4 regions of the Pseudalkalibacillus sp. JSM 102089 genome follow, and region 1 is predicted to be linked to each of the others. Evidence: riboswitches for the same ligand, from Rfam matches in the RefSeq annotation. Region 1 holds a riboswitch; each other region holds the start of a gene.

Region 1 (7,620 bases):
GCGCCTTGGTACCGCGGTTCACTGCAATGATTGCTGCACCGTCATCATTCGTACGAGCAAAAGCATAGACATCCCCGTCTGCATGCAGGGTTGTGAGCTTCCCGTATGCAAGAAGATCTGCATTTTCAGTACGAACAGCTCCTGCAGCTTGATAGTGCTTTACTAACTCTGCATTTTCATCTCCCCAAGGATACGTGCGACGATCATCAGGGTCTTTAGAACCCGTTACACCAGCTTCATCACCGGAATAAATCGTTGGGGCACCTGGGTAACCCATTTGCAGAACCGCAGCTAGCTTTAAGCGCTGCACGCCAAGCTCGTGATCGTAATTCGGATCAAACTCAGCTCGTTCATACGTGTCAGTTCCGCCACCAAGTACATAAATTGCACGAGGCGTATCGTGAGATCCCATTAAATTCATGAGCGCATGAAACGCCTCATCAGGGTAATCCTCCTGTACTGCCATCAACTTCTCATCTGTACTTGCTGCATTCCCATTTTTCAAGAAATCAAGAATAGCACCTTCAAAACGATAGTTCATCACGGAATCATATTGATCACCTAGGAAGTATTTTGATGCATCATCCCAGATCTCACCTAGAATCAGCGGCTCTTCCCCATCCTTCAGCGTTGCTCCGGCACCGGCCATTTCTTCAGATTTCAATTCATCACGGAACTCACGCCAGAATTCCATATCGACTTCATTCGCGACATCAAGGCGCCATCCGGAAGCCCCATTTGTTAACCATGATTTTGATGCAGAATCTTTGTCATACATAATGTAATCAGAGAATTTCTCATTGTTTAACTCACTATCATAATCAACTGCATCTCCTTCAACGCTTTTGATTTCAGGAAGAGAATCATATCCCCACCACGCCTGATAGTCGTAGCGTTCCTTCCCATTTTCATCCTTCACTTTTTCATTTTTGATATTAAACCAGTTATGAAAGCCATATTCGTCATTAAACGTTTGGCCTTCTTTTTCAAGCTGTTTTCGTGCTTCTACTTTCGCATCTTTTTCACTCATGCCCTCGTTATTCATTAGGTCATAAATACGAGACCAATATTCATAAGCCCCAACGACATCGTACTTACCATAGCGATCAAAGTAGATGGAGTCATCCCCAACATGATTAAATACGCCATCCATAATCAGGTGCATGTCACGTTTTTCAAGTTCATCGGTAAATGCTTTAAATTCCTCAGGTGTTCCAAACATTGGATCAGTCGTTTTCCAATCCGTTGCATCATATTTATGATTTGATGCTGCCTTAGCAATTGGATTTAAATAAAGGGTATTTACACCAAGGGATTGAATATAATCAAGCTTCTTTTGAATGCCTTCGATATCCCCACCAAAGAAATCGTTACTCCATATCTTATCTCCATCATAATCTGCACTGTCCGATAGCCTTGGATTATCGGGAAGCTCTCCCCACTCCTGGTGCTCAATTGGTTCATGACCACGTGCGGTTTCCTTCGCATCATCGTTTTCTTCATTTCCATTATTAAATCGATCAGGGAAAATTTGATACACCACAGCTTCTTTCATCCAGTCTGGCGTTTCGTATCCTGGATCGAAGACCGTTAATTGATAAAGTTCAGCATTCGTATCAACTGCTTTTCCAACCGCTCCTTGCTTCGTATCTTCTCCATACTCCGCTTTTGCTGAACCATCACGCACGATAAATTTATAGCCGTAAAGTCCTTTTTCTTCAGGCGTTACTTTCGCTTCCCAAAAATCTTTCCCATCATTGGTGGCTGCCTTCTCCATTGAGATCAGTTTGCTTGTACCCGTATTTTGATTCTTGATGTAGAGGTCGGCTTTCGCTACATCATCTTTCTTTGCTGCTAGACGTAGCGTTACCGTCTTTCCTTCTTTCACAGCGCCAAATGGAGCACGATAAGCTTCTTCCCATGAGTTATGTAGAAGACTCGCCTTATTTACTGCACCATCTGACCCTTCAGCACTATAATCTGTGCTTACTTCTTTTGAATCGGCATTGAAAAAGAACGTGACGTCTGCCTTTTCAATGACGTTCAACTTTGCATTCTCTGCTGGATAATCGTCTCCCCATTTATCGCCAAGCACCACTTTATACTCATAATTCCCTTTTGGTACGCTTGTCTTAAAGGAATAGACATTATCAAATTGATCATCAGTCAGAAGCGCTGTTGACTGATCAGGGCTCCACTCTGCTCCTGCATCAATGGCAGGCTGGATCGAGCCAACAAGTCTAGGTGATTTTTCTTTTAGAGGTGTGTAAGTAGTTGAATCTGCAATCGCATGTGTTCCATCATGATAATAAAACGTTACTTTTGTTTTCTCATCCAGTGTTAATTTAAGATTGTTTCCACCATCACCATAGCTCTCTCCCCAAGATTGATTGATCGCTATTTTATATTCATAACTCCCTGCTGGAAGTTCACCAGAGAATTCATAAAATCCTCCTCCCATGGCTTCCATCTTTGTTTCCTCAGCTGTTGGATCCCATTCCTTTGAAGCACCGAGCTCGTCCTGCAAATCGCCAACAAGGGTGACAATTCGTTCGTCTTTCACCTCGCCAATCGTAAAGGTACTATTATCGCCACCATTTGGATTTAAAGGATCTTTCATCCATTCATCTCCCACGATAAATTTGTACTGATGAAGTCCATCGGATAGACCATCTATCGTTAACTCCCAGACGTCATCTACCTTCTCGAGTGGAAGTGCCCCTTCCTGCCAATTTGTAAAATCACCTGCAACAAGGACCGATTCTTCGCTCCCATCTCCTTCATAAATAAACGTAGCTGATGATCCGTCTATGAGAGGACTAACTGCTGCCGCTTTCACTGCTCCAGGAATAGCTCCAGCAAGCAATTGAATCAACAGAACGACGACGAGTGACAGTGAAAATCTCCTTCGATTACCCCTTTTCATCCTTTTCCCCCTTGAAAATACGATTAGTGAAACCGTTTGCACAAAACCGTAAATTTTAGGAAACCGTTTGCAGTTATAAATAAAAAATAAGCTAACTGTTCCAAATCCCAGCAAACGCTTTCACGATCTATTTTGCCACAGGATTTGGAAGTAATCAACTTATTTTTAGAAAATTTCATTATTTTTCGTACAGCTCGATCGGTAGACCATCCGGATCACTGAAAAAGGTGAACCGCTTCATTGTGAGCTCATCTACTCTTACATCTTCAATAGAAGATACTCCTCTTTCTGTTAGATGAATAACGGTCTTATCAAGGTCTAATACTTCAAAAGCGATATGTCTTAATCCCATTGCTTCAGGATAGTTTGGTCTCTCTGGCGCATTCGGGAATGAAAATAATTCAATTCTCGTATGATCTCCGACGGCAAGATCAAGTTTGTATGAGTTTCGTTCTTCTCTGTAAGTTTCTTCGATAACCTTAAGACCGAGTGTACCTACATAGAACTCCTTTGATTTTTCGTAATCTCCACATATAATCGCAACATGGTGCACTTTAGTAAACATCTGCTTCACCTCAACCTAAACGATAAGCTGACAAATGAGCTTCGTCAATAAGAAACCCGAGCAGCTAGTCATTATAACAGCGATTCCGCTCCATCAACATACATCTCTGTCCCTGTTACATGACTAGATGCATCAGAAGCTAGAAAGTAAACGACGTCTGCCACCTGTTGTGGCGAACCTGGTTTTTGCTCAAGCGGATGACTTCCTTCAGGATATTCTACTGGAATTTCAATTTCTTCTACACTATCTTTCTTGTCTGTGTTTTGATCAATGTTCGTATCGATTGCCCCAGGGCAAATGGCGTTTACGCGAATGTGATACTGCGCTAGTTCAAGAGCAGCCATTTTCATAAAGGCTACCTGTCCTGCTTTTGAAGTACTATAAGCAGACATACCAAAGTTCGAAAAAGTCCGATTGCCATTTATGGAACTAGTAATAATGATACTCCCTCCATCTTCTTTCATATAAGGGATTGTATGTTTCACCATTAGAAAAGTACTTCTTAAATTTGTTTCAATCGTCTGATCCCACTCATCAACCTTCATTTCTTCAATCGGATTCAGTGTGCCATTAATTCCTGCATTGTTAAACAGAATATCAACGCGTCCCCATTTGTTAACAACTTCCTTCAAACCATATGTAACTCGTTCTTCATCGGCCACATCCACATCAAGGACAAACGCCTCTCCCCCGTTTTTTACGATCGACTCCTTCACTTGTTCGGCTCGACTTTCCTTCAAATCAAATAAGCAAACTCGAACGCCTTCTTTTGCAAAGCGTTTAGCTGCGGCTTCTCCAATGCCAGATCCACCACCTGTTATAACGGCTACCTTCTTCATATTTAACACTCTCCTTTTTTCTGACTATTCCCGTCCACCTATTTTTTAGACAATTTTATATAAAAAAGAGACCCGTTAAGGTCCCTATTGCTGGTTTTCAGTTTCATCATTTGATTTTTGCTCTGTATCGTCCATATCCCCTTCATCCATGTTACCATCTTCATCTTTATCGCCTTCTTCTGAACCATCCTTATTCATTGTATCATCGTCTTCCTGATCAATCGTTCCATCATCTTCGTTAACATTCTCTTCATCTTCTGGTGTATCTTCTTGCATCTCGGGATCTTCTACCGGTCCTTCTTCTTCATTTGCATTCGAACAAGCCGCAATACTCAGGGAAAGTAACATCGTCATCAATAACAACATCCACTTTTTCATAGAAAAACCTCCATCTTTGTAATAGTCCTATTTTGACCATCGCTAGTGGATGTATGTATTTTCCTAACACCAAATTTTAAAAAAGCTATTTATTTACAAAAAAAGTCATATATTTTTGATATTTCTTACAAATTACAACACCTTTCGTAGGTTTAATGACCTATTATGATAGTAGGATTTTCATAAATATATGATGGATCGTACAAAGTATCCTCCAGAAAAGGGCAACCATTTTTGAAAAAAAGTGGGCGCAAAGTAAACAGATCTAAGGAAGCTTCTTCTGAGAAGGCTTCTATGATGGCTGAACTACCTGGAAAGAGTTTAAGGAGGAGTTACATGGGCGTACATACAGAAGAAAATCTTGACGAGGAATGGATTAAACTAATGAAAGAAGCGAAGGAATTGGGCATCAAAATTTCTGAAATCAAAGCGTTTCTCAAAAATGAAGGAGTGTAACCTGAACGAAAGCGGCAGAACGGAGGCCGCTTTCGTTCTATTTACGGAACAATAACATACTGGTATAATTACATACAATCAAAGAAATTTGTCGAAGCATCGGAGGGATACACGTGATAGGTGAAGAAGTAAAGAAGTATCGTTTACGCAAAGGGTTATCTCTTTCAGAATTAGCGGAACGCGCGAATGTGGCCAAGTCATATCTGAGTTCAATTGAACGAAATATACAATCAAATCCCTCTATCCAATTCCTAGATAAAATATCTAATGTTCTTGATGTTTCGGTAGAGGTATTACTTCAAGGAGATGATCCTATTCATCAGAGTGAGTTAGACTCGGAATGGAAAAAGATCGTTAAAGAAGCGATGGAGTCTGGTATAAGCAAGGACCAGTTCAGGGAGTTTCTGGAGTTTAATAAGTGGCGGGCCAAACAGGGGTCTGATCAATAAATTGTTTTTTTAAGAGCCGACATCTTCCAGTAGGCTCTTATCTATTTGGGTAACAGTATATATACCCAATAGCCGTGGATACACAATATGAAAGAATATATTGTTGAAGCCACGATTAATAAAATCCGTATTAAAACGGATTTTAAGTGATGAAATTTTAAAAGTAAGACGATCAGAAAAATAGACAAACCTATTTTATACATTAGGAAAACAAGTGGATCCATTTGAAATAGCGCTCGCATTAGTGGATTCACTTCTCCGATCCATCCATTTTGAATTCCCCAATATGTGATAAATCCATCAAGAGTGTTAATACATGCTAAATAAATAACAAAAAACTTCTCCCACTTTGTCCCTTTATTCATAATGAGATGAAATATTTTGGTTTTGTATAATCTCCCTAAGTTCATCGTACATTTTCTGTTCATCTCGGATTATTCCCTTGATGTCTTGTTCTTTATTTTCAAGTCCGTGGATTTTCTCTAGAATAAAAGATAAATCGCACTTCCCTTTATATTCGTCATTGATGTAAAGTTTGGCGACCTGTTTATCAACCGCAATGATTTTAATCCTTTTCCCTAAAATATACGAGACAAAAGTTCCTTCCCCTAACTTGATCACCATCATTCCTCCTTACTTTTTTGAGGAATTGATTAGAAAATCCTTCACTTCCTCCTTAGATAATCCCATTCTTCTTGCAATTGAAATAAGGGCCACCCATTCCTGATCCAATTTTTCGTCAGTATACGTTTTCATTCCCCATCCCCCTTATATATTTCATCAATAAACGACATTAATAAAGAACGTTTTGTTCTTTATTTAGAATGTACATCTAATATAGTCTTATTTTGGAAGTTTAAAAAGACTGAAAATTCTTTGTATTGAGTTGTTATTAGCATATAATCTGCTATATACTACTAAATACTCTCTCGTTCTTAAATTTTAATTATTTTGTTCAACGAGACTTTTAGAAGACTAATATAAAAACACGACATTTGTTCTGTTTACAGAACAAATTGTTCTTGATAAAATTAAAACAATAAATAATGATAAAGTCGAGGTAAAGGGATGATAGGGGAAAAAATTAAACTTTATCGGAATCGTATGGGACTGTCTTTAACTGAACTCGCTAAACGGGCAGGGGTTGCCAAGTCTTATTTAAGTTCGATTGAACGAAATCAACAGGCTAATCCTTCTATTCAATTTCTTGAAAAAATAGCGGCAGAATTAAAGGTTCCTATGGAAGTGTTCATATTAGAAGAAGATCACGAGGAGCCGGCACTCGACACGGAGTGGAAAGAATTAATCGAAGAAGCGATGCGCTCAGGTATTACAAAAAAAGATTTCGCAGACTATTTAGAGTTTAAGAAGTGGCAACTCCATCATGGTAATAATGAATAAATCAACTGTTTACAAAAGAATTATCTCTTGAAAGAAGAAACTCCTGTCCACGAAGGACAGGAGAGAAAGTTCTTATTCAGCAGAGTTCTCAGAGTTTTCGTTAGCCGCTGGCTCTTCGGTGTTGCTTCCATTGTTCATAGAGTTATTGCCGTTATCAGAATCATTTTCACCGCTGTTACACGCTGTGATTAACATAACAGCTACTAACGAAGTTGCAATTTTGAGCATGAATTTCTTGTTATTCATTTCCAAAATTCCTCCCTGAACTCGATAAGTTTTACCGCTATGTAGCGGTTGAGTAAATCATAGCAGGTAAAAAAGAGTATTTGTTAGAATTTACATAGTCTCTATGATCGTTTAACATTACATCAACATTTGAGTCATCATCGAGCCTCTACTAATATGAACTTCACACTCCAAAAAATCCCTATTTCCGTATAAATCACGGAAATAGGGATTTGCTTGTCCTACTTCAAAGCAAACATAATCTCAGCTTCTGCTGCAACTTCGCCGTCCACTGTTGCTGTTGCTTTTCCTTTGCCGATCGGTCCTTTGATACGAATGATTTCAACTTCTAGACGAAGCTGATCTCCCGGTTTAACCTGT
Region 2 (7,620 bases), on a different contig from region 1:
CCTTTCACTCATAATCAAAATCTATCAACAGCTTACCATAATTTCTGCATTTTCTTCAGTATTTCAAAACGATCATTCCTAAACAACGTCTTTGCAGTCATTTTCAATATATATGATATTTTTCATACATTTCTAACTAAATAGAAGATATTTGTCGAGAGCCCCTGATCTCAAACGTTTCAACACTTTTTCTAGAATTATAAAAGAAACCATTCTTTCATTCGACTTCTTCCATTCATTTCCCCGGAAATGGTCAACTAAATTACAAAAGAATTCGCTTAAACTAGACAAGGAATTTTTTCCCGGCTCGACACCAATATCCCATTCTTTTACGGAACGTTATGTATAATGATGTCATCAACTTACTTCAGTAGGGAGGAATCATATGAAAACGCTTCGTCTCGTATTGTTGTTTACTTTACTACTCATCGTCACGTCATGTAACTTCTTAACTACTTCTGACTCATCGGAAAAGGTAGAAGCGGAGAAAGAAACGGTGGACAAGCCTTCAGAGGAAGCCGTACAAAAGGACATTCTATTTCAAGATGGCACGTACAAGTGGGAGAAAGATGGAGAAATCCACGGGGGGCTTGATGTAACAGATTCAACTTCTACTTCCTTTACATTTATGCTTCAATCCTATGATGGTCAAAATGTTGGAGAGCTTTCAGGGACTGCTGAGGTTAACGGAGAAATGGCTCATTTCACACACCCTGATAATGAGGCTTGCAAAGCCTCGTTCGGTTGGAAAGAGGACCGCTTAGCCATTGATACGAGTGAAGCATGTGAATCAATGAATGAGAATAGCGCCTCTTTTACAGGCGTATATACTCGAATCGAACTGGAATCGAATACGAATGATGAAGCAGCGAACGAAGAAAGTACTTCTGAATGGAAAGAAGCACTTTATATTGATCCTGCATTCGATCAAGGGAACTTAAGCATATCAAACGTGACGAAAGAATCCTTTCAGTTTACGATCGACGTTAGTAGTGGATCGGATGTTGGGAAATTGAATGGAACAGCTACAATAAACGGTGATGAAGCAACGTTTGAGGATACGGAAGACCCCTCTTGTTCAGGTACGTTTATTCGAACGAATGACGTTATTACATTCATTGAAGAAGCTTGTCTTAGTTACCATGATGCAGCTGTTGGATTCAACGGTGATTATAAGATGACAGATGAAAAACCACTAACATTAGAAGAGGCTTCTTCCTGTGAAAAAGCTCCATTCCATTCAGAATTACTGGATTTTGCAGAGCAAGGTCATCTTAAGGATGCTTCCATTTTTCTTGGTATGTCTGAAGAAGCCCTAAAGAAGATAAAGCCTGAGATGACCTATGATGAAACATTCTATGAAGGAACACCCGGTTTCTATGATGAAAAGTACGCTTACCTAACTGCAAACGAAACGGTAAGTCATTTACGTTATAACGCGTTATCGGAAGGACCCGCTATCCCTTATACAGATGTAGTTTGTCAGTTTGGCGAGCCTGATGAAGTTGTATTCAACGAACTTGATAACGAATACTTGCACGTATATTATACTGGTGAAAATAAGTTAGCGTTTGTTTCAGAAGCAAAGGAAGGTGCTATAAAAGCAGTTGAGCTTGAAACAGCAAATATCCAATAACCTTTCACTTCTCACTACCGCAAAAAGGTTAAGCGCATTTAAGCTTAACCTTTTGCGGTTTTATTTAATTTGATAAGTAACGTCCATTATCTTCAGCGAAGCCCTTAACAAATGTTCCAGCTTAAACTAGGTAAGAAAAATCTCTCCACTCTTTAACATCTTTTCATCATTTTATTCTTCAACTAAGACTTTTCGTTCTTTAAAAAACATAAGCGTTCGCTTTTGACGAACGCTGTCGGAATTTAAAATATTTATATCGAAATATCTACATAAAATATGGTATTTTATTAATTTATATGCAATTCTATTATTAAGAACTTACCAGCTATTATAACCATTCCTCGTATGGAAATGAACAAAACCATTAGATTCAGCATAAGAAATGCCATTCCATTTCTGCTCTGTTGAAACCGTAAGAACTGCTAAGTCTGTTTCTTGCTGAATTTCTTTTAAATCAGCCATACGATCTTTTGACCATTCGTCCTTCGATACGGTTGAATAATTGAAGTTCTCCCACATAATCGCATCAACGTAAGAACTTGTGTAATCTTTTAACGTTTGAAAGCCCCAATTTTGTATGAGAGAAAGTGAAGGATGTTGTTGCTTGATTTGTTGTAAGAAGGCTACCATTCCTTCTTGTTGAGCTTGAAGGACAGTTGGGTTCTCCCAATGTTCATTATCAATATTACCGACTGTATCAAGGAAAACACCATCAAGTCCCTTTTCAGCGATTTGCGCTGTCACTTCTGATAGAAGAACGTCACGATAGTGAACAGAAGTGATATCGGTGAGATAGGAATCCCATTCGGTGTAGTGAACTCTTTCTCCGTTACGGTGAAAGAAATCAGCTTCATTTAATTGATTGATAAGTGCTGTATTCCAATTATCAGCTTCCATCGTATTAATATAGCCATAAACTTTTGTACCAGAACTTTTAATTTCTGAAATTTGTTGTTTACTATAGTAAACAGGTTCTATGATCATTACGTCGTATTGCTTCATTTTTGTAATTAATCGTGGCGTAGGAGCATCATAATAAACTTTGTAAGAAGTGACGTCAGATAGTGGATGACTGGCGGCGTGAGAGGTCAGAGGAGAAATCATGATAAATGTAAACAGAATAGCACATGACATTGCAACAATTTGCTTTGTTGAGATAATACCCATTGGTTGGCCTCCTGATTAATCAGAGAGCGGCTCTGGCATTGTAGACTGGCGATCGGTATTCACAAAATAGAATCGACGACCCATGTCTTTGCGCCCTTATTTTTCAATAAGTTTGCCCTTCTCCATATTTAGTTTTCAAAAATAGTATATCAGAAATTGGAATTAATTCCACAATATTTTTTGCATAAAAGTATTTAATTTTCTTAGATGAGGATGATTGTATGATTTACACACAGAAAAACACACTAAGGAAACTGGTTGAGGTCATTATTGTTATTGCACTTATCGGTATTAGTGACCAACTCTTTCAGCTTCACTTAACTACCTGGGAGCTTGATCCATTATTTTTCTTTGTTCTTCTTTTCTCTTTAAGGTATGGATTAACAATGGGGTTGCTTAGCTTCTTTCTAGCCCTTATTTATCATATGATGGCCATCGGCTTTAACGGAGGAGATATATACCTGCTTTTCTATGATACGAGTGAAGCCTCATGGATTTTATTCACCTTATTATTAGCCATCATTTGTGGCTTATACAGTACATCCTTCCAGGAACGATATGAAAGCCTTCATTATCGTCACGATGAGTTAAAAGATGAGAATGAACAATTAACTGAAGCTATTAAACTACTAGAACATTCTCAGAAAACGATGCAAGAAAAAATGCTGGAATCTGAACATAGTCTGACACGTATCTATCAAGTGGGGAAGGCACTTGATCAATCATCACCTGAACTAATTCGAAATGAAGCCATTACGATTATCTCGAATCTCTTTAAAGCGAAAGAATTAGCGATCTATCATTTGGATTCTTCTAAAAGAACTTTACGTCTTCACATTCGAAAGGGCGACTCCAACCATCTTCCGCAAACGGTTTTTATTGAAGAAGATTCGGCGGTTTACAAACGCCTCTTCCGTAATAAAACGATCACACTTCGAACGATAGAAGATGAGAACAATTCCCCAGTTCTAGTTGGACCAATTATTTATGATAACCAGATCAAAGAAGTACTCGTTATCTATCAAGTTGATTTTGCTAAACTAACAACTTATGAAATTCAAATCATGTCGCTTGTCCTTGATTGGATGTCATCAAGGATTGAAAAAGCAACTGAGCTTGAACTGAAAGAAGAGAAAGTAAAGATGTTCCAGGGAACAAATATTTATTTCAAAGAAGCCTTTGATCATAAGGTGCAAATACAGAAGAAACGAAACGAGGAATTTGATCAATCCTATAGTGTTATTCACGTTCACTTTGCTAAATTCGATCGTATTACACCTGTTGAAGCTGAGATCATTCTTAGGTCTTATCTTCGAGAAATTGACATTATGGGATATGACCCATCAGAAAACATTTTCTCTTTCTTATTGCCTGGAACAGCTCCGGAAAATGCAGAAATTGTCAAACACCGAATCAAGAAAGCCTTAACCGAAAAGGGTGGCATGCATGTTGGATAATTTATTCTATCCTCTTATCCTTCTTTATATTATCCATGCGATATTCATGTTCATCTTATCCTTTTTGTTAAAACGGGTTGTGGATCAAAACCATCATGGTGTAATTACATGGATTGCTATCGTTTCTTGCTTTTTACCTCTGATTGGTGAGCTTTTCGGAGTCATTTCGTGGCTCTTAGCGAAACGCTGGGTAACAGATAAAATGCTCGTTGACTACGGAGAATATGTGTCATTCGATGTTTTAAACCTGGAATCGCTTCGTCATGAAGCAGCAACTAGCCTTGACTTAGTCCCGTTAACGGAAGCACTTAACGATCATGAACATACTACTAGAAAAGATTTAATAGTCCGTCTCATTAATTCAAACATTACGAATCAAGGAAAATATTTAAACCTTGGCTTAAATAATAGCGATTCTGAAACCGTTCATTACGCGGCGGCCACGATGAACATTCTTCTTGATCGGTATGAGAAAGAACTCCAGAAAGCGAAAGATCTTTACCGTCTTCATGATGAAAGTAGCTTTCTAAAGGTTGCTGATGTGTACGAGCGTTATATAAAAAGCGGATTACTTGAAGATAGTTCACTTCGTAACGTGCAGAAAGAATATGCTACTTTACTAGAAAATGAAACAAAAAACCCAACAAATGATACGCAGCGATATGTTTATCTTGGTGATCTTTATTTAGAGATGGGTGATGAAGAAAAAGCTATCGAAACGTATAAATACATGACCGAGGCCTTTCAGAATGAACCAGAAGGCTACCTTAAATTAATTGAATACTATTACGGAAAGCGAAGTTGGGCGATGATCAGACCCCTTCTCAATGCGATAGAAATATACGTACCAGAATGGAAAATACCTGACAAACAACACTTTGTCCTAAAACAACTTGGGGGAAATGCAGAATGAAAAAGCAATCGTATCAATATGTGATCGCCATATTTGTTCTTCTTCTCATCTTTATTGGTGGCTTACAAATGCTTCGTCTTGATCTCTTTCAACAACTTCTTCCTGCAAAGGAATCGAAAGAGGTTTCTTACGCAACAATGAGCTCCTCATCCAACGAGTTGAAAGGAGAAAAGATGAAAATATATATCCATGAAGATGATAGCGACTTATCGAAATCGGTTCTCTCAAATCTCCAACATGCTCTTGATTATGCCAAAGTAGCTTACGAGCCCATTTCGATAGATGAGATTCCTTCCATCGAGGCTTCTCCTTACAATGTCCTCGTCCTAGCAGGAGAACACTCGAAAGACTGGCCTTATGAAGAAATTAAATCGTTCGTCGAGGATGGAGGACGACTTTATATAGGTTCTCGGTTTATTAATGCCGAATGGAATGAGCTTCTTGGCGTAACTGATTTTGGAGATTTTATGGACGGCTATAACGGCCTTTCATTTAAAAAAGAACTGTTACCAGGTTACATAGATTTAGACAGCAGCTCTACGTTATTCGCCCATAGCATTGCCGATGTGGAACTTAAGAAAACTTCAGAAGTATTCATTAAAGTCGAGGACGAACCTATTTTGTGGACACATGAATTTGGGAAAGGAAAAATCCTATTCTGGAATACTACTTCCGTTGCCGAAAAAATTTCTCGGGGGCTATTGCTACAAGCTATGTCGTTCCTCACCCCAGCTTTTGTCAGCAGTCAGGCCGGTATTAAAGTGGTGTATCTGGATGACTTCCCGTCCCCTGTTCCTTATGAAACAACCGACACCATTCAAAATAAATATGATATGACGATTAAAGAATTTTACACGAATGTTTGGTGGCAGGATATGAAACAGCTTGCTGAGGATTACAATGTATTGTACACAGGTGTAATCATTGGAACGTATCGTGATACAACCGAACAATCTAGCGAAGACCTCAATGAGCGAATCCGCTATCCAATGCTGAATTTTGGAAGAGACATATTGAAGCATGATGGAGAGCTAGGCTTACATGGGTATAACCATCAATCACTTGTTCTAGATAACGAACCAATCGATCCTAAACTTGGCTATTCTCCATGGGAAAGCCAGGAAGAAATGACCGTCGGAATCAAGCGCATCAAATCTTCATTCGATTATTTCTTCCCAAAAGAACAAATTAAAAGCTACGTCCCTCCTTCTAATATTATTAATAAAACTGGCATAGCTGCGCTTGTGGAAAGTCTCCCTCACTTGGAGGTGATCGCTGCTCTCTATTCAGGAACCGATCAGGATGGTAGCTATATCCAGGAATTTGGACAAGACGAGTCGTACGATCGCTTATATAACTTCCCAAGAATTTCTAGTGGGTATCTTGAATCTGAAGAAGATCAATTTATCCAAATTGATGCCATTGCGAACTTTGGCATGATGTCCCATTTTGTTCACCCAGATGATGTGCTAGACCCCGCACGATCCACGGGAGATGGCTGGGAGGGTATGAAAACAAACCTTGAAGCTATGTTAAAGAAAACAAATGATTACTACCCATACCTTGAACCTTTAACACAACATAATGGTTTATTGAAATACAAAAAATATGAGGAAGCAAGCATTGATGTGACGTATGAAGAAGATTATATTCATGTATCTGGAGAAGACCTGTTAAATCCTTCCACAATGCTCATTCGAGTACAGCAAGGTAAACGAATTGAAACAGGTTCTTTCCCTTATGGAGAAGTGAGCTTATTGAGTAAAGAGGGCTCTCTCTACCAGCTCACTCTTACAAAACCTGAAGCAGACTTACTTATAAAGGATGTTACATCATGAAAATCGGAATTGTTGTCGAAGGAAGCTACCCTTACGTAAGTGGTGGTGTCGCAAGCTGGGTGCATATGATTGCTAATCGTATGCCTCAGTTTGAATTTCAAATCATTGCGATCACACCATCTCAGCTTACAGAAAAAGACTATCGATATGAACTACCATCTAACATAACAGGTATTACGAATCTACCTTTAAATATGAAACAACCGAACAGTAAACAAAAGATCCAGCTCACCCCTTTCGAAGAGGAGGCCCTGACGGATTGGATGATGTTTCGCAAGGTTACACCAGAGGCACTTCATGTTTTTACGACAAAGCTTGGTGGAACGAACAGCTTTTTCTCTAGCAGACTTTTCTGGAATATGGTTCAAGAAAGTTATCAACAGGAAAGCCAAACTGGCTCCTTTATTGATTACTTCTGGATGTGGCGCGGTATGTACACGCCGATTTTAGAATTACTTCAATTCGATTTTCCTGAAGTCGATTTGGTTCACTCTGCTTCAACTGGTTATGCCGGACTGATCTCAGCTGCAATCAAGCAGCAGCAGAACATTCCTTTTCTCTTAACAGAGCATGGCATTTATTCAAGAGAAAGAGAAGAAGAGATCCTGC
Region 3 (7,620 bases), on a different contig from region 1:
TTTGCAGAAAATGGTGCGACTACTGCAGATGTTAAACGATGGCTCTATTGCTCCCAAATTCCTATGAAACAATCGCCTGTTATTACGGTCACAGCCGGAGGAAACGATCTGATTGATGCAGCTGAAGCTTACGCTATTACAAAAAACAAGGCTGTACTAGATGGTGCTTTACATGAATGTTGTCAGAATATGAGTTGGATTGTAGCCTATTTATCGAAGGAGCTAAAACGGAATTACGCTCAAGCAATGATTCGGATTGTGAATTTGTATAACCCCATTCCTGATTTAGCTTTTTCAGATGTTTGGGTTAAGGCATTTAACCGACACATTGAAACATGTTCAGCTGGAAAATTCGTTAAAGTTGCTAATATTTATCCAGTTTTTAAAGGACGGGAAAAGGAATTTTTAGCTTCAGATGGAATTCATCCCAACACAAAGGGCCATAAAGAAATTTCAAATGCTCTCATAAAAACAGGAATATGTCTTTAAATGTTTAATTTAGTTAAAACTAGGGTAAAACTTTATGTTCATAAATTATTAAGATTTTGGGGAGGAACTTATGGTACAACAATCCATTCAATTAAACGAATTACGAGAACAATTGCTTCATGCTTATGAAGCAACACGCACAATGACGAACACATTAGTGGAACCACTTGAAACGGAGGATTTCACTATTCAATCGATTCCAGATGTAAGTCCTCCCAAATGGCACATGGCACACACAACGTGGTTTTTTGAAACGTTTATTCTGAAAGAATACTGTGAAAATTACAAGTCGTTTCACGAAGAATTCGAATACTTATTTAACTCGTACTATGAAAGTGTAGGAAGTTATTTCCCTCGCCATGCAAGAGGTTTGCTGAGCAGACCAAATATAGATAAAGTTAGAAGCTATCGATCTGATATTGATGAAGAAATGGTTACTCTTATTCAAGAAATTGACGATAGTAAACTTCACCAGGTTGCTGATTTAGTAGAAATCGGATTGAATCACGAGCAACAGCATCAAGAGCTTTTAATGACCGACATTAAATATAATTTTTCCATTAATCCATTGAAACCCGTCTACCGTTCACTTGAGGTTAATTCTAAAGAAAAAGCTACACCATTAGAGTGGATCTCGTTTGAGGGAGGTCTGATTGAAACGGGTATAAATGAAGATGATGGTTTTTCCTTTGATAATGAACGTCCAATACATAAATCTTGGCTTGAGCCATTTAAGTTAGCGACTAGAACAGTAACGAACGGGGAGTATCTTGCGTTTATTAAAGCTGGTGGTTATAAAGAAGCGACCTACTGGTTATCAGATGGTTGGGCAACAGTAAAGAAAGAAAATTGGCAAGCACCGTTGCATTGGGTTGAAAAGGATGGGGAGTGGTATACTTTTACGCTCCATGGGTTAGTTCCACTAAATATAGAAGAACCTGTTACACATATTAGTTACTACGAAGCTGAAGCATATGCAAGCTTTGTAGGTAAAAGACTTCCTTCTGAGTCCGAATGGGAACTTGCAGTTCGCGATCAGCCGATTGCGGGTAATTTTGTTGAAGATGGCATCTATCATCCCGTGGCATCGATCAAGGAAAATGAAGGTAGAATAAAAAAAGCCTATGGAGATGTGTGGGAATGGACGAAAAGTCCTTATATGCCTTACCCTGGTAATAAACCGCTTGACGGGGCGTTGGGTGAGTATAATGCAAAATTCATGAGCAGTCAGATGATTCTAAGAGGCGGATCATGTGTTACCTCCGTATCTCATATTCGTCCGACTTATCGAAATTTCTTTGGTCCAGATAAACGCTGGCAATTTACCGGCATTCGTCTTGCAGATGATAAGTAATCATTAAAAACTTCGCAATGGATCAGAGCTATTTGAAGAAATCACATAGCCAGAAGAATACTATCCGACTCGAACAGAATCTTAAAGAACTTAAACAGTTAGCAGAGAATTCAGGTTTCACACCAATGAAAACATGGACTGATCAAGAACAGCTTTTCAGTTTGCACTATCTTAGTGTGAATTAACGTAAGCTTTCTTACAGACATTCAATGATTATTTCGATATAATTGTTAATGAAGATATAGGTGAAGGAGAGATAATCATGAAGAAGATTGAAACAGCTGATTCTTATCAGTCATTCATTAACAATAATGGCGTATCCATTCTAAAATATGAAGCTAACTGGTGCCCGGATTGCAAGCGCCTTGACTTTTTTATTGATGATATAATGAATGCGCATCATGAAAAGCAATGGGCTCAAATCGATATTGAACAATTCCCTGAAATTACAGAGGAAAATGATGTTATGGGTATCCCGAGCCTTCTTGTCTATAAAGACGGCAAAAAGATTGGTCACTTGCATAGTGCGAATACCAAAAATCCAGATCAGGTGAAAGAATATTTAAGTCAATTCTAAACAAAAGAGAAGGTTGCGAAGGCAACCTTCTTTTATTTTGTTAGAACATATTCGATGGAGCCGTCAATTAATGAATGAACAAATGCAACTGTATATCCAATGCTAAGGTAAGTAGAGAGTGTTTCACTACAATGTGGATGTAATGGTTCTGTTGGGGCATGAATACTTTTATACATGGTTTTTACGGTGCTAGAGATGGGTTCACAACGAAGTAAAACAACATGTTTACCGCTCCAAGCGGTACTAATGTGATTTCTCTGCATATCACTCTTCCTTTGCGAAAAATATATTCAGGGAATACAGTTAGCATATGAGTGAAATCGTAGGATGTTAGAAGTAGAAATGGAAATTTAAAAATATTTTGAATTTTCATCGAATAACTGGTATATTAGTAGCATATAACGTCAAACTTCTCGATAATCACATCGATTCACTAAAAAGTTGTGTATTTTGTAAGTTTATGGTCGGAATGTGTCATTTCTGAATTCTCCAGACAAGGGCAAACCATCCTAAAGGATGGGACGCAAAGACACAGGTCTAATGTTGGTTCTCCAACGATGACGGCTGGTCCTCCTGGAAAACCCATGAAGGAGGAGAAAAGAATGACCATGGCTAAACCTAAGCCTAAGAAGGTACTTGATCAAGAATGGGTTATTCTCATGAGGGCTGCCAGAGAACTTGGATTGAAGAAAGAAGAGGTACAAGCATTCTTAAAACAACACAAAAACCGACATCTATGAATATACATAAATGCATGACGACCTATAAGGTCGTTTTTTTGTGATAAGCTTTGATGAAAGCAAATACGGTGTGAAATGAATATTCCTTGACTTTAGGGCAATATTTTTTGTATCATATGTCATATCAATTGCATACATAAACCATACTAACTATGAAGGATAAATAGTAGTCAGAGTAACCTTGTTTTTAGCGATTCGGGGACGGTGGAAGCCCGAACGAGGTCTGATGAAACGGCAGTCTGGAGTTACGTTACTTAAAGTGGATGCCTTATTTGCATCAACTAGGGTGGAACCGCGGGTGCATAAGCTCTCGTCCCTGGACATTTTTTGTCCATGGATTGGGAGCTTTTTATATTGATTGAGAAAAAAGGAGAGAATGACATGACAATTTCAATGGATCAGATCGTTTCAGTATCGAAGCACAGAGGATTTATTTTCCCTGGTTCTGATATTTACGGTGGACTAGCAAATACATGGGATTATGGACCACTTGGTGTAGAACTTAAGAAAAATATTAAAGATGCATGGTGGAAGAAGTTTGTTCAAGAATCACCTTATAATAGTGGTCTAGATGCCGCCATTCTAATGAATCCAAAAACGTGGGAAGCTTCAGGACATTTAGGTAATTTCAATGATCCTTTAATTGATTGCAAAAGCTGTAAAACACGTCACCGTGCAGATAAATTAATTGAGGACGCTCTTTCAACTGAAGAAGAGGACATGATTGCAGACGGCCTTTCATTTGAAGAAATGGAGCGTTTGATGAAAGAAAATCATATTACTTGCCCGGAGTGTGGCAGTGAAGATTTCACAGAAATCCGTCAATTTGATCTTATGTTTAAAACCCATCAAGGTGTAACAAAATCGAGCACGAGTGAAATTTACCTTCGCCCAGAAACGGCGCAGGGAATCTTCGTAAACTTTAAAAATGTTCAACGCTCTATGCGTAAGAAAGTGCCTTTTGGTATTGCACAAGTTGGAAAAAGCTTCCGGAATGAAATTACACCTGGAAACTTTACATTCCGTACTCGTGAATTTGAACAAATGGAGCTTGAATTCTTCTGTAAGCCAGGTAACGAACTAGAGTGGCATGAGTATTGGAAAGAGTACTGCAAAAACTGGCTTCTAAATCTTGGTGTAAAAGAAGATAGCATCCGACTGCGTGAGCATGCGGAAGATGAACTGTCGCATTATAGTAATGCAACAACTGATATCGAGTACAAGTTCCCATTTGGTTGGGGCGAACTTTGGGGTGTTGCTTCTCGAACAGATTACGACTTAAAGCAGCATATGGAACATTCCAATGAAGATTTCACTTATCACGATCAACAAACAGGTGAGAAGTATGTACCTTATTGCATTGAGCCTTCACTTGGTGCTGACCGCGTCACTCTTGCTTTCTTGATTGAAGCATATGAAGAACAGGAGCTAGAAGATGGCACAACTAGAAGTGTGATGCACTTCCATCCAGCGATCGCTCCGTTTAAAGCTGCTGTATTCCCTCTATCTAAGAAGCTTTCTGAAGAAGCGCGTGCTGTTCATGCGGAACTTTCAAAATACTTTATGGTTGATTATGATGAGGCTGGCTCAATTGGTAAACGTTACCGTCGTCATGATGAAGTTGGTACACCGTATGCCATTACATTTGATTTTGATTCTGTTGAAGACCAACAAGTGACGATTCGTGACCGTGACACAATGGAACAAAAGAGAATGCCGATTTCTGAACTGAAAAGCTTTCTTGAAGAAAAAACACAATTTTAATGTAAGAAGCCGCTCAAAATTCGAGCGGCTTTTCTTTATAATAAAGAATGACAATGATTCTTATTGATCGTTTACCCGCGAGATTAAACAAACTTGTTTTATAACTAATAAGGAGTGAATAGTAAGTGAGGATTCTATGGGATTTTGATGGCACATTATTTGATACATACCCTGCTTTTACAAAAGTGATGAAAGAATTAGTTTCTAATGATGTAAAGGAAGAAGATATTTTAAAAGAGCTAAAAGTGTCTTTTCGTCATGCGACGGAAGTGTTTCAATTAACTGAAGAACAAATTAAAACGTTTCGTAAAATGGATAATGCTTTGTCACCAGAAGATAAACCACCATTTCCTGGTTTGAAAACAATTCTTCAAAAAGCTGAATTGAATGTCATCATGACTCATAAACCGCGTGAAGAGGTGATCACGATTTTAGAGTATTTTAAAATGGAGCATTATTTCGCTGATCTTGTAGCCGGAGATGATGGATTTCCACGTAAGCCTGATCCTGCATCCTATCACCATTTGAATAACAAGTATCAGCTGGATCTTGCCGTTGGTGACAGAGTACTTGATATTCTCCCCGCTAAAGAAGTGGGAATGAAAACGTGTTTGTTTCAGAATAATTCTTCAGGCGCCGATCTATATGTTACTAATTATGAAGACTTGAAAAACCTGTTATGGCCATCTTTGTAAAAAGCTTTTTAAAGCATTTTAAAAGTTGAAGCCTTCATATTCATATGTGATAATACACATATGAATATGAAGGGGATGGTTTTGCCGTGGATAAAAAACTTCGCTTTATTTTAATTACATTTTTATTAGGGGTTTTTCTAGGCGCGCTTGATTCAGGAATCGTTTCTCCTGCCTTAACAACACTTATAGAAGATCTTGGCATCGATTTGAAATGGACAGTTTGGGTCGTTACGATCTATACACTTGTTTATGCGGTAAGCATGCCGATTGTAGGAAAACTTGCTGACTTATTTGGAAGAAAGCGTATTTTTCTTGCAGGGATTACGTTATTTGCACTAGGTTCCCTTCTTGCGGGAGTTAGTCAATCCCTTCCTGTTCTATTAGTTGGAAGAGCGATTCAAGCCCTCGGAGGAGGGGGAATCATTCCGATAGCGAATGCTGTAATTGGAAGTAGTTTTCCGAAAGAAAAACGAGGTATGGCCCTTGGTTTAGTAGGTGCGATGTTTGGTGTAGCAACTATATTAGGACCAAACGTTGGAGGTTTCTTCGTTGCACAGCTTAGCTGGCGCTGGATTTTCTTTATCAACCTTCCAATTGCTGTTGTTATTATCATAATGGGGTTAAAGCTTCCGGATGACCGAACAGAGAGTAAGAAACCTACTCTTGATTGGGGCGGAGCGCTTGTTCTATCATTTCTCATTGTGTCCCTTTTACTAGGTCTAACCAACCTTGAAACGAGTGAATTTCTTCAATCCATCCAATCATTGCTTGTATGGCCATTGTTACTTATCAGTCTCGTGCTTATTTATCCATTGATCAAGGTCGAAAAAGCGGCCGCGGATCCTATAGTGAAATTAAGCTACTTTACTGATCGGAATATTGTTCTCGCATTACTTATTTCAACGATTACCGGTATTGGGATCATTAGTATGATTTTCGTACCGTCATTCTCTGAAATTATCTTGTTATTATCAAGGGGCCAGGGTGGTTATGTGATGACAATTTTAGCCGTTGCTTCTGGATTTGCAGCACCTATAGGAGGTGTTCTTCTTGATAAGTGGGGCGCTAAACAAGTCGTGTTATTAGGCTTTTCATTAAGTCTTCTTGGCTCACTCGTCTTTACTTATCTAGCAGATGGGTGGCTAACCCTTTCGCTTGGTATGGTGCTGTCTGGTGTTGGGATTGGATTTACAATGGGTACACCGCTTAATTACATTATCCTTGAGTTAACTCCTGATCGAGAAGCTGGCGCAGCGCTTTCTCTAGTAAGTTTATTTAGATCTGTTGGCACATCGCTTGGTCCTGTTATCCTTGCAGGATTCATAGCGACTTCAGGTTCAAGTTCATTTAGCGGTAGCAAAATAACGGATGGAGTAAGGGAGATGATTCTATCAGGATATGAGCATATGTATCTAGCTGCTTCGGTTATATTTCTAACTGGACTTATTCTCGGCGTCTTTCTAAAAATGCCGTCAAAAGCATCACAAAGTTAATTGATTAAAAAACCATGTCGAGCGTAGTCGCTCGACATGGTTTTTTATTGTCCAAATCGGTTAAGAACTTCATAAAAATGGGTAAGAAATTCAAAAAACTTTCTTTCAGAAGGAGCTAACTCTCTTCCTTGCGGGATAATGACGCCGACTGTTCTCGTGACGTTTGGCTCGGATAACTCAATTTTAACTGTTTCTCCTGGGAGCTGCTCGGAAAGGGTTATCTCAGGTAGTAGACTTACACCAAGCCCAGCTGCAACTAGTCCTTTAATCGTATCGATATCTTCACCTTCAAACGCAATACGTGGTTTGAATCCAACTTGCTGGCAGGCTGAAGTAACGAGATGATGCAGGGCATAACCAGAGCGAAACAGCACAAATGGTTCATTTTTTAATTGTCCGAGCCGTAGCATTGGATAGTCAGCCAGGGGATGAGATATAGGGAGGAGGGCTAATAGTTTTTCTGTAAAGAAAATATGCCCATCAACATCAGTTCGATCTTTCGGCACTG
Region 4 (7,620 bases), on a different contig from region 1:
CAGTTTCATGAATATGAAAACCGTGCTCTCCTGCTGGCAAATCACTAACATCTAGACTGATCATCGTTGCGCCGTCATGCTCATTCAGCTCGGCTGTCCCAATCTCTTCATCGTCCTGATTTTTCATAGTAACAGTGATCGTATCCATTTGTTCCTGTTCACTTTCACCGGCATTTTCCGTGGTTGTTTCCGGTTCGTTTTCTGTCGTTCCTTCTTCGTTACCTCCTCCACAGGCGGCTAACACAAGTAGTACACTCATCATTAGTAAAAGAATCGTCCATCTTTTCATCGAAACAGCTCCTTTTCTCCCTTTATACTTACCATCATGACACCACTTTCCATTCAGTAAACCCAACAAATCCAAATTCCTTCCAATTAACTACCGGATTATGACTAAAAAGAGGCTTTAGTATGAGGCAAGACGTTTTAAACGTGGATAAAAAGTTGCACGGAATATTGAAAGAATATTAACAATGTCTTAACTTAAAACATCTTGACTTCGAGATAAATTTACGGTATCTTTAATCTATACTAAAAAGCAACAATCCTGAGGAGGAATTTTTCAATGTCTACATTAACACTAGATAAAGTTCACAGCAGTTTAGATTTTCAAATCAAGCATATGATGGTATCAAAAGCAAAAGGTGAATTTACTGACTTTGACGTCGATTTCAACGGCGATCTTGATAACCTGACTTCCGCAAACATTAAAGTTACAATCTCGGTGAAATCAATCGATACAGGTAACGAAGACCGTGACGGACACCTTCGCTCTGGTGATTTCTTTGAAGCAGATCAATATCCAAATATTGTCTTCCAAAGTAAGTCTATTGCAAAGAAAGATGATGGAGAGTATGACGTTACTGGCGACTTTACGATTAAAGGCGTAACGAAAGAAGAAACGTTCACAGTTGAATACAACGGCAAATCCAAAAGCCCACTTGATGGCAGCACAGTAGCTGGTTTTGACGTTTCAGGTAAAGTGAACCGTGAAGCTTACGGCATGACGTATAATGCTGCGATGGAAACAGGCGGGTTCTTGCTTGGGAAAGACGTGAAATTCGAAGGGAACTTTGAGTTTGTTGTAGCAGAATAAGTGAAAGCATATGGAAACACCTCATCCCTTAACGGATGAGGTGTTTTTATTCATGAAGCTATTATCCCTGTTCAATTGCCCTTTCATCCATATGCATCACTTCCCACAAGTGGCCATCAATGTCCTGAAAACTCCAGGCATACATAAATCCATGATCGATGGCATCATTCGAAGCTTTACCTCCAGCTGCAAGGGCACGACTCACCATTTGGTCCACCTCATCATTGCTTTCTGCAGAAAGGGCCATAATGACTTCTGTTGATTCTCTGGCGTTCGTAAGGTTCTTCTTCGTAAATGTCTTGAAGAATTCCTCTACAAGTAACATAACAAATGTATTTTCATTGATCACCATGCACGTCGCATTCTCATCTGTAAACTGTGGGTTAAATTCAAAGCCAATTTCAGAGAAAAAAGCGATGGATTTATCGAGATCTTTGACCGGTAAATTTACAAACACGTGCTTCGCCGTTTGAGCCATTCGATCACTCTCCTTAGAAAAATGAATTCTTTCCTATATTCATTTCGCTATGAAACCTCAAACTCCTTATACATATCCCAAAAGATTTTTTCACACATAAGAAAAGAGAAATCAACACGTTCACCTTACAGAGCTTTTCATAAAGAAAATTTCTAAAAAACGTAATAACAACTATTCGTGCGATGAATACTATCCCTAAAGGTGGTGTTCATCATGGATCGACAACAGCAGTTTGATCAAATTGTCTTGTTGCGAAGAGAACTTGAAGAGAAAGCGAATCATTATTGGCAAAGTTATTCTGACTATACAACCTGGCAATTTTGGCTTATTTTAGCGTTCATCTTCGTGCCGCTGATTATCCTTTATTTTCGAATCGATCGACGCAACATTTTTCTGCTCGGATTCTTCGGCTATTCCGTTCACGTCATAGCTGCTTATGTGGATGCATTAGGTGTTCGTAAATCCTGGTGGGATTATCCTTACATTGCGATTCCCCAATTACCTGCAAGCATTAGTATTGATGGAGCTCTTGTCCCGGTCTATTTTATTTTGCTTTATCAGTGGTGCTTATCACATAAGAAAAACTACTGGTTATACGGCACGCTTTCAGCAGTAGGCTTTACGTTTATTTTTAAGCCGATTTTAATTTGGCTCGACCTCTTTGAACTATACACCAATTGGTTTGTTTTATTAGCAGCTTATTTATTCGTCATATATGTAGCGAAAGTGATAACTGATATTTTTATCAAAATGTCTAAACAAAGCAGAGAGACTTAAGGAAACAAGAAACTGAATCTTGCCCTTAAGTCTCCTTGTCTAAAGATAAAATGTTGAATTTTGATACGTACTGTTTCAATCTTTCCACATTCTGTTCACTATCCGCTAAAGCTACATAACCATCAGGCCGGATCAGGTACAGCGCATTTTCCTGCAATCCTTTTTTCGTCATTGCTTTTTCAAAGCTAAACTCATATAGAGCATATCCAGATACCCTGGCAAAACCCTTAACGGCTTCATTTGCTTGACCGTATACGTGAAGCTGCCAATCCATTGACTTAAGCGCATCATAATTAATGCATGATTCTGTTCGGATCCATGGCAGGCGATCTCCACCATGAACTTTCCCCGCTGTACCAACACTAAGTTGACTGTTGCGATAATGAATGTTGATTTGAGAAAGCCTTCTAAAGGCTGCTTTTCGAGCAATGGAAAAGGAACGAAGCGTAAATGGAGCCACGTTGGGTATGACGATTTTCCGCAGTAGTTTGCTCGTCATGTGGTCACCTATAATAGAAGTAAACGCCCGATCAGTTGTATCGATTAACGTTCTCGCAAAGTTAATACGCTCTTCTTCAAATGTATCAAGAATGCCTTCGTCCGTTTTCCGAAGCAACACTGCAGCTAGCTTCCACGCTAAGTTCACCGCGTCCCCAATACCGGTGTTCATGCCCTGTCCGCCAGCCGGGCTATGAATGTGTCCAGCATCTCCGGCAATAAACGCACGTCCTTTTCTAAAGTGACTGCTAACGCGATGATGGACTTTGTATGTTTGGAACCAGTTCACATGTTGAATCGTTAAGCCTGTTCTCTGCTCGATCAGCGACTGGAAATCCTTGAACGCAACTGAGCTTTGATCGGTTAAATTGCGAGGAACTATTCCAATAATCCGTTCCATTCCCGTGCTTCTAACCGGCATGAATAAGTAAAAGGTGTCAGAATCTAAATACACATTTAAACTACTTTCAGCTATTTGTCCGGTGTTCGCTTTAACATCCGCCACAAAAAACAGTTCCTCGTACGTTCCACCTGGAAAATCAAAAGCAAGCTCTCTTCGAACAGTACTATGCGCCCCATCACACCCGCATATATATGAAAACTCACTCCGTTCTTCCTTATTATCTTTTTTAATAACGGCTTGAACATGGTCCCCTTCATCCATAAACGAAACCAACTCTGTCTCCCATTCCACCTCAACGCCTTCGTCGGCTAATTTGTTAATTAGCAGCTGCTCGTGATCATCTTGCGGATAGCTTAGGGCGAATGGGAAAGGACTTAATCCTTTTCCAAGATCACGAAAATATATGTTCGCTTTTACTTTCTTTCCTTCTCGAAATTGGATAGTCTTCACTTCAATCCCCTGATGGATGACTTCTTCTGCGAAGCCCATTTGGTCATAGAATTCTAGCGTTCTAGCGTGTACAATTAGCGCACGTGATGCTTCTCCGGGTCCCGCATTTTTCTCAATTATTCGTAATGAAACTCCATATTTCGCCAGATGGAGGGCTAATACAAGTCCAGTCGGACCCGCGCCAACAATTAATACGTCAGATTTCATATTCCAATCTCCTTTCAAAAATAAACCTATCATAACACATTAAGCTATTAACAAATCCCACTTTTTATGGTAATGATTATATAAGTATATCCTCATGACATGATACCTCAGTAAGAGATCCACAAAAAAAGAGAATGCGATGAACTATCATTCTAGCCTGGGCACTTGAGTGATAGGGAGTAAGTAGTGCAACCGGCTCCTTAAAAAGGAGAATGAACATGGAAAAGTGTACATTGTACGGGCACACTCATTTATTTTCATTGCAGTCACGACGGATAATGGAACTGCTAAGGCGTCACGATCCTCATGCCTTCGTCCATTCGGTGCAAACAACGAGCTATTTCATTGATTTCTGTTTGCATTACAATTTCCGGTCATTGTTGAAACGACCCTTTCTTGAGTCTGTTTTGCTACATGACATCGGTAAACTGCTTGTTCCAACAGAAATCCTTCAAAAAAAGAGCCCACTAACCCTTTATGAGAAAGAGTATGTCGAGCAGCATCCAGAGTTTGGAATAGAACTACTTAATGATTTTCCAGAGATTGATATTGAGCCGTCTCTTATACTAAATCATCATGAGAATAACGATGGTACTGGCTATCCTTACCAATTACACGATGAGCAAATTCCTCGATCTGTTTCGATTCTTCGAGTCATCGATAGCTACATTGCAATGACGTCTGATCGAGCTTATCGTCCAAAACATTCTGACCAATTAGCTATTCAAGAAATTCATGCCCATCGGAATAACTTCTATGAGCCATACACCACCTCCTTGTTTATCTCTTATTTGGAAAAACGGTTAAAAGGGAAAAAGATTCTGCTTCATTATTTTGATTACGCCAAACGTCAAAATTAAGCAGCGCTTTTCAATAACCGTTTAAACAAAACCAAATAGAACAGGGAGGTCGAATAGATTGCGACTCTTATCAACTAAGGATTTACTAATCGCTTTTTGTGATGCGTATACTCTTCAATTAGATGAAGCTTTTATTGAAATGTTAACTAGTGAAATCATTAGAAGAGGAATCACTCCTCCCCAAACACGAACAGAGTGTTATGAAAAAATCCTCAATTGCACTTGATAAAGCCGCTTCTCATGACTCTCTAAATATAAAAGAAGCTTATTTGGTCTCTTCTAGCTAATAAGCTTTTTTTGATATTTTTCATTTGATCTCTCCCCCTTTCACAAATAAATTCACTGTTAATACGCTTACATATGTTTGCATTTTTTAGGAAGTGGTAGATTTAAAGTGTGATAAAAAAGGTGATTATTATTGAAAGGAATGATCTTTGATGAAGGAATCAATCCCAGAACTAACGTTGAATGATGGACTTACACTACCCGCTATCGGTTTCGGTACTTACAAACTAAATGGAAATGAAGGCGCAACTGCAATTAATAGTGCGATTGATGTTGGCTATCGCCTCATCGATACAGCTTACAATTACGAAAATGAAGGTACCGTAGGCGAAGCCATTCGTCGAAGTACAGTTCCTAGAAATGAACTGCGCGTCACTTCTAAATTACCAGGTCGCTATCACGAATATAATAAAGCGGTTACGGCTATTCAGGAGTCGTTATATAGAGCCAATCTTGATTATTATGATTTGTACCTCATTCACTGGCCGAACCCTAAACAAGGTCTTTATCCAGAAGCTTGGCAAGCTCTAATTGACGCTAAGAAATGGGGACTCATTCGCTCGATTGGCGTATGTAATTTCCTTCCGGAGCATCTTGAGCAATTGGAGAAAGAAACCGGCGTAAAGCCAAGTATCAATCAAATCGAACTACACCCCTTCTTCAACCAGGAAGATCAGAGAAGATTTCATCAACAAAACAACATCAAAACACAATCCTGGAGTCCGCTAGCTCGAGTGACTGACATTTTAGAAAATGAAACGATTAGTCAAATAGCAAATCAACATAACAAATCAGTCTCTCAGGTGATTTTACGCTGGCATTATCAATTAGGATCCATCCCGATTCCTAAATCATCTTCTCCAGAACGTCAGCTTGAGAACCTCTCTATCTTTGACTTTTCTTTAAATGAAACAGAAATGGCGATGATGGCTGAATTAACGAAAACAAATGGACGATTGAATGATCAAGATCCAGCTACTTATGAAGAATTTTAAATTTCCCCATCTAAAGATTTAAGTAACCATTACCAACTAGAAAAGGATGCCCTTCAGCAGGGCACCCTTTTTTTACCATCTGTTCACTTCTTCAATAAATCAAATTCACTGCTACTTATTCCATTACTGTGCTTTAGCGCTCATTGGTTTATTCGTTTTTACATACTTCACGAACAACCACCGAACGAGTGGCCCTATAATGAGGAGCTGTAACGGGAAGGCTACAATGACATTTTTAATAAATAACGATACATACTCTCTTAGGAAGGAATGCTCCATAGATCCGCTATTAGCATATGACATTATTAATCCGTAAAATGACATAAAGAATACCATACCGATAACCATACAAGTTGAAAGAATTAAAATAATCTTCCATTTATGAGATTTGTTAAATGGCAAACGAAACGTAATTTTTTTCGCAATGGGACCTACCACAATCATTTCAAATAACAAAGCGATAATATAGCCAACCAGTAGACTCATAAGCAATTCTATAAGAGTCATTTCTCCCATTAATCCATTCGTAGATAAGTTATAGAATGTCATCACACATACCATTCCAAAACACATCATTAATCCAAAATAAAAACCTTCTTTTTTCGTTTCTGGCAAACGACTCATCCTCTCTTTCTAGCATAGTGACTAGTATAGTCATTTCAATTCGCGCTCGTAAGTGAACATTCTGTGAATATTTCAAGCGAATCGTATCGCATGAATATGCTAGTGAAGATATGCTACACTGTTGAAAATCACTGTTCTCATTTCAAGAGAAAGACTATTACGATGTTGTCTTCTCGATAAACAACGATATTGTTTTTTGAAGGTGCTGTTTGAATGAAAAAAGGACTACTACTCTTCAAAGCTTTTACCGTTGGGTTTCTCTTTGACCTTCTCAACATGCCCGCTGGATGGTTATTAGGGGCAATGCTTGTTGGAGCCTTCTATCGTCTTATGATTGATGATATAGCTTACCCGAATCTATTGTTTGACCTCTCGTTAGCCGTGATCGGTGTCAGCATCAGTCTAAGTATTAAAGCAAAAATGTTTCAGGAAGTCGCAAGTTACCTCTTCCCTCTAGCGGTCTCAATGATCATCTTATTAATCGCAAGCTGGGTCCTAGGAAAGATTCTAAAAAACTATTCAAACCTTGATTCAAAAACAGCGCTATTCTGCTGTTTACCAGCCGGAGCATCGGTTATGATGGCTCTAAGTCGCGAATACAATGCGAATCTAGGTATGGTTGCTGCCTTTCAAACGGTTCGCATCATGATGCTTGTCTCAACTATCTCGCTCGTCGCTGGTTTTATGTCTTCCTTTCTATCGACAGATGAAGTACAGGGTGCTGCGATGAAAGCCACTTCTCAAGTGAATATGCCGTTGGGACTTGCTATTCTTTTCTACCTTTTGTTAATTGGAATCACCCTTTTCCTCGCAAAGAAATGGCGCATTCCGATCGCACCTTTTCTATACGCCATTATCATTGGATTTCTCTTTCACACGTTTATCCAACCGCTTCCAACCATGCCGAATCTCCTTGTAGGTATGGGAATGGCGATGCTTGGCGTCAT

Evidence for each region. Region 1 has a riboswitch for cyclic di-GMP ahead of ABVF21_RS06625 (anti-repressor SinI family protein). Riboswitches for the same ligand answer to the same signal wherever they lie in the genome.
Region 2: linked by a shared signal. The riboswitch ahead of ABVF21_RS14165 (endo alpha-1,4 polygalactosaminidase) and the one ahead of ABVF21_RS06625 (anti-repressor SinI family protein) in region 1 are both predicted to bind cyclic di-GMP.
Region 3: linked by a shared signal. The riboswitch ahead of ABVF21_RS01210 (anti-repressor SinI family protein) and the one ahead of ABVF21_RS06625 (anti-repressor SinI family protein) in region 1 are both predicted to bind cyclic di-GMP.
Region 4: linked by a shared signal. The riboswitch ahead of ABVF21_RS08770 (HD-GYP domain-containing protein) and the one ahead of ABVF21_RS06625 (anti-repressor SinI family protein) in region 1 are both predicted to bind cyclic di-GMP.

What each region holds. Positions count from the first base shown of each region.
Region 1 covers NZ_JBEWYW010000002.1:412,276-419,895, forward strand. The annotation lists gene ABVF21_RS06605 (alpha amylase N-terminal ig-like domain-containing protein) at 1-2,926, opposite strand, end outside; gene gloA2 (SMU1112c/YaeR family gloxylase I-like metalloprotein) at 3,105-3,491, opposite strand; gene ABVF21_RS06615 (SDR family oxidoreductase) at 3,563-4,330, opposite strand; gene ABVF21_RS06620 (hypothetical protein) at 4,415-4,708, opposite strand; cyclic di-GMP riboswitch class I at 4,922-5,022, shown strand; gene ABVF21_RS06625 (anti-repressor SinI family protein) at 5,045-5,164, shown strand; gene ABVF21_RS06630 (helix-turn-helix domain-containing protein) at 5,278-5,613, shown strand; gene ABVF21_RS06635 (DUF5658 family protein) at 5,655-6,041, opposite strand; gene ABVF21_RS06640 (hypothetical protein) at 5,971-6,234, opposite strand; gene ABVF21_RS06645 (anti-repressor SinI family protein) at 6,247-6,369, opposite strand; gene ABVF21_RS06650 (helix-turn-helix domain-containing protein) at 6,682-7,014, shown strand; gene ABVF21_RS06655 (hypothetical protein) at 7,087-7,266, opposite strand; gene fabZ (3-hydroxyacyl-ACP dehydratase FabZ) at 7,482-7,620, opposite strand, start outside.
Region 2 covers NZ_JBEWYW010000006.1:62,316-69,935, forward strand. The annotation lists gene ABVF21_RS14160 (hypothetical protein) at 386-1,636, shown strand; gene ABVF21_RS14165 (endo alpha-1,4 polygalactosaminidase) at 1,955-2,803, opposite strand; cyclic di-GMP riboswitch class I at 2,840-2,930, opposite strand; gene ABVF21_RS14170 (hypothetical protein) at 3,025-4,260, shown strand; gene ABVF21_RS14175 (hypothetical protein) at 4,253-5,173, shown strand; gene ABVF21_RS14180 (DUF2194 domain-containing protein) at 5,170-7,011, shown strand; gene pelF (GT4 family glycosyltransferase PelF) at 7,008-7,620, shown strand, end outside.
Region 3 covers NZ_JBEWYW010000001.1:263,665-271,284, reverse strand. The annotation lists gene ABVF21_RS01230 (SGNH/GDSL hydrolase family protein) at 1-489, shown strand, start outside; gene egtB (ergothioneine biosynthesis protein EgtB) at 560-1,843, shown strand; gene ABVF21_RS01220 (thioredoxin family protein) at 2,106-2,420, shown strand; gene ABVF21_RS01215 (hypothetical protein) at 2,453-2,683, opposite strand; cyclic di-GMP riboswitch class I at 2,909-2,997, shown strand; gene ABVF21_RS01210 (anti-repressor SinI family protein) at 3,023-3,160, shown strand; gene ABVF21_RS01205 (glycine--tRNA ligase) at 3,542-4,924, shown strand; gene ABVF21_RS01200 (HAD-IA family hydrolase) at 5,050-5,619, shown strand; gene ABVF21_RS01195 (MFS transporter) at 5,706-7,112, shown strand; gene ABVF21_RS01190 (LysR family transcriptional regulator) at 7,157-7,620, opposite strand, start outside.
Region 4 covers NZ_JBEWYW010000003.1:96,941-104,560, forward strand. The annotation lists gene ABVF21_RS08745 (superoxide dismutase family protein) at 1-289, opposite strand, end outside; gene ABVF21_RS08750 (YceI family protein) at 566-1,096, shown strand; gene ABVF21_RS08755 (VOC family protein) at 1,158-1,574, opposite strand; gene ABVF21_RS08760 (CBO0543 family protein) at 1,788-2,351, shown strand; gene ABVF21_RS08765 (FAD-dependent oxidoreductase) at 2,377-3,909, opposite strand; cyclic di-GMP riboswitch class II at 4,033-4,116, shown strand; gene ABVF21_RS08770 (HD-GYP domain-containing protein) at 4,128-4,769, shown strand; gene sda (sporulation histidine kinase inhibitor Sda) at 4,828-4,995, shown strand; gene ABVF21_RS08780 (aldo/keto reductase) at 5,207-6,049, shown strand; gene ABVF21_RS08785 (DUF2798 domain-containing protein) at 6,173-6,664, opposite strand; gene ABVF21_RS08790 (AbrB family transcriptional regulator) at 6,887-7,620, shown strand, end outside.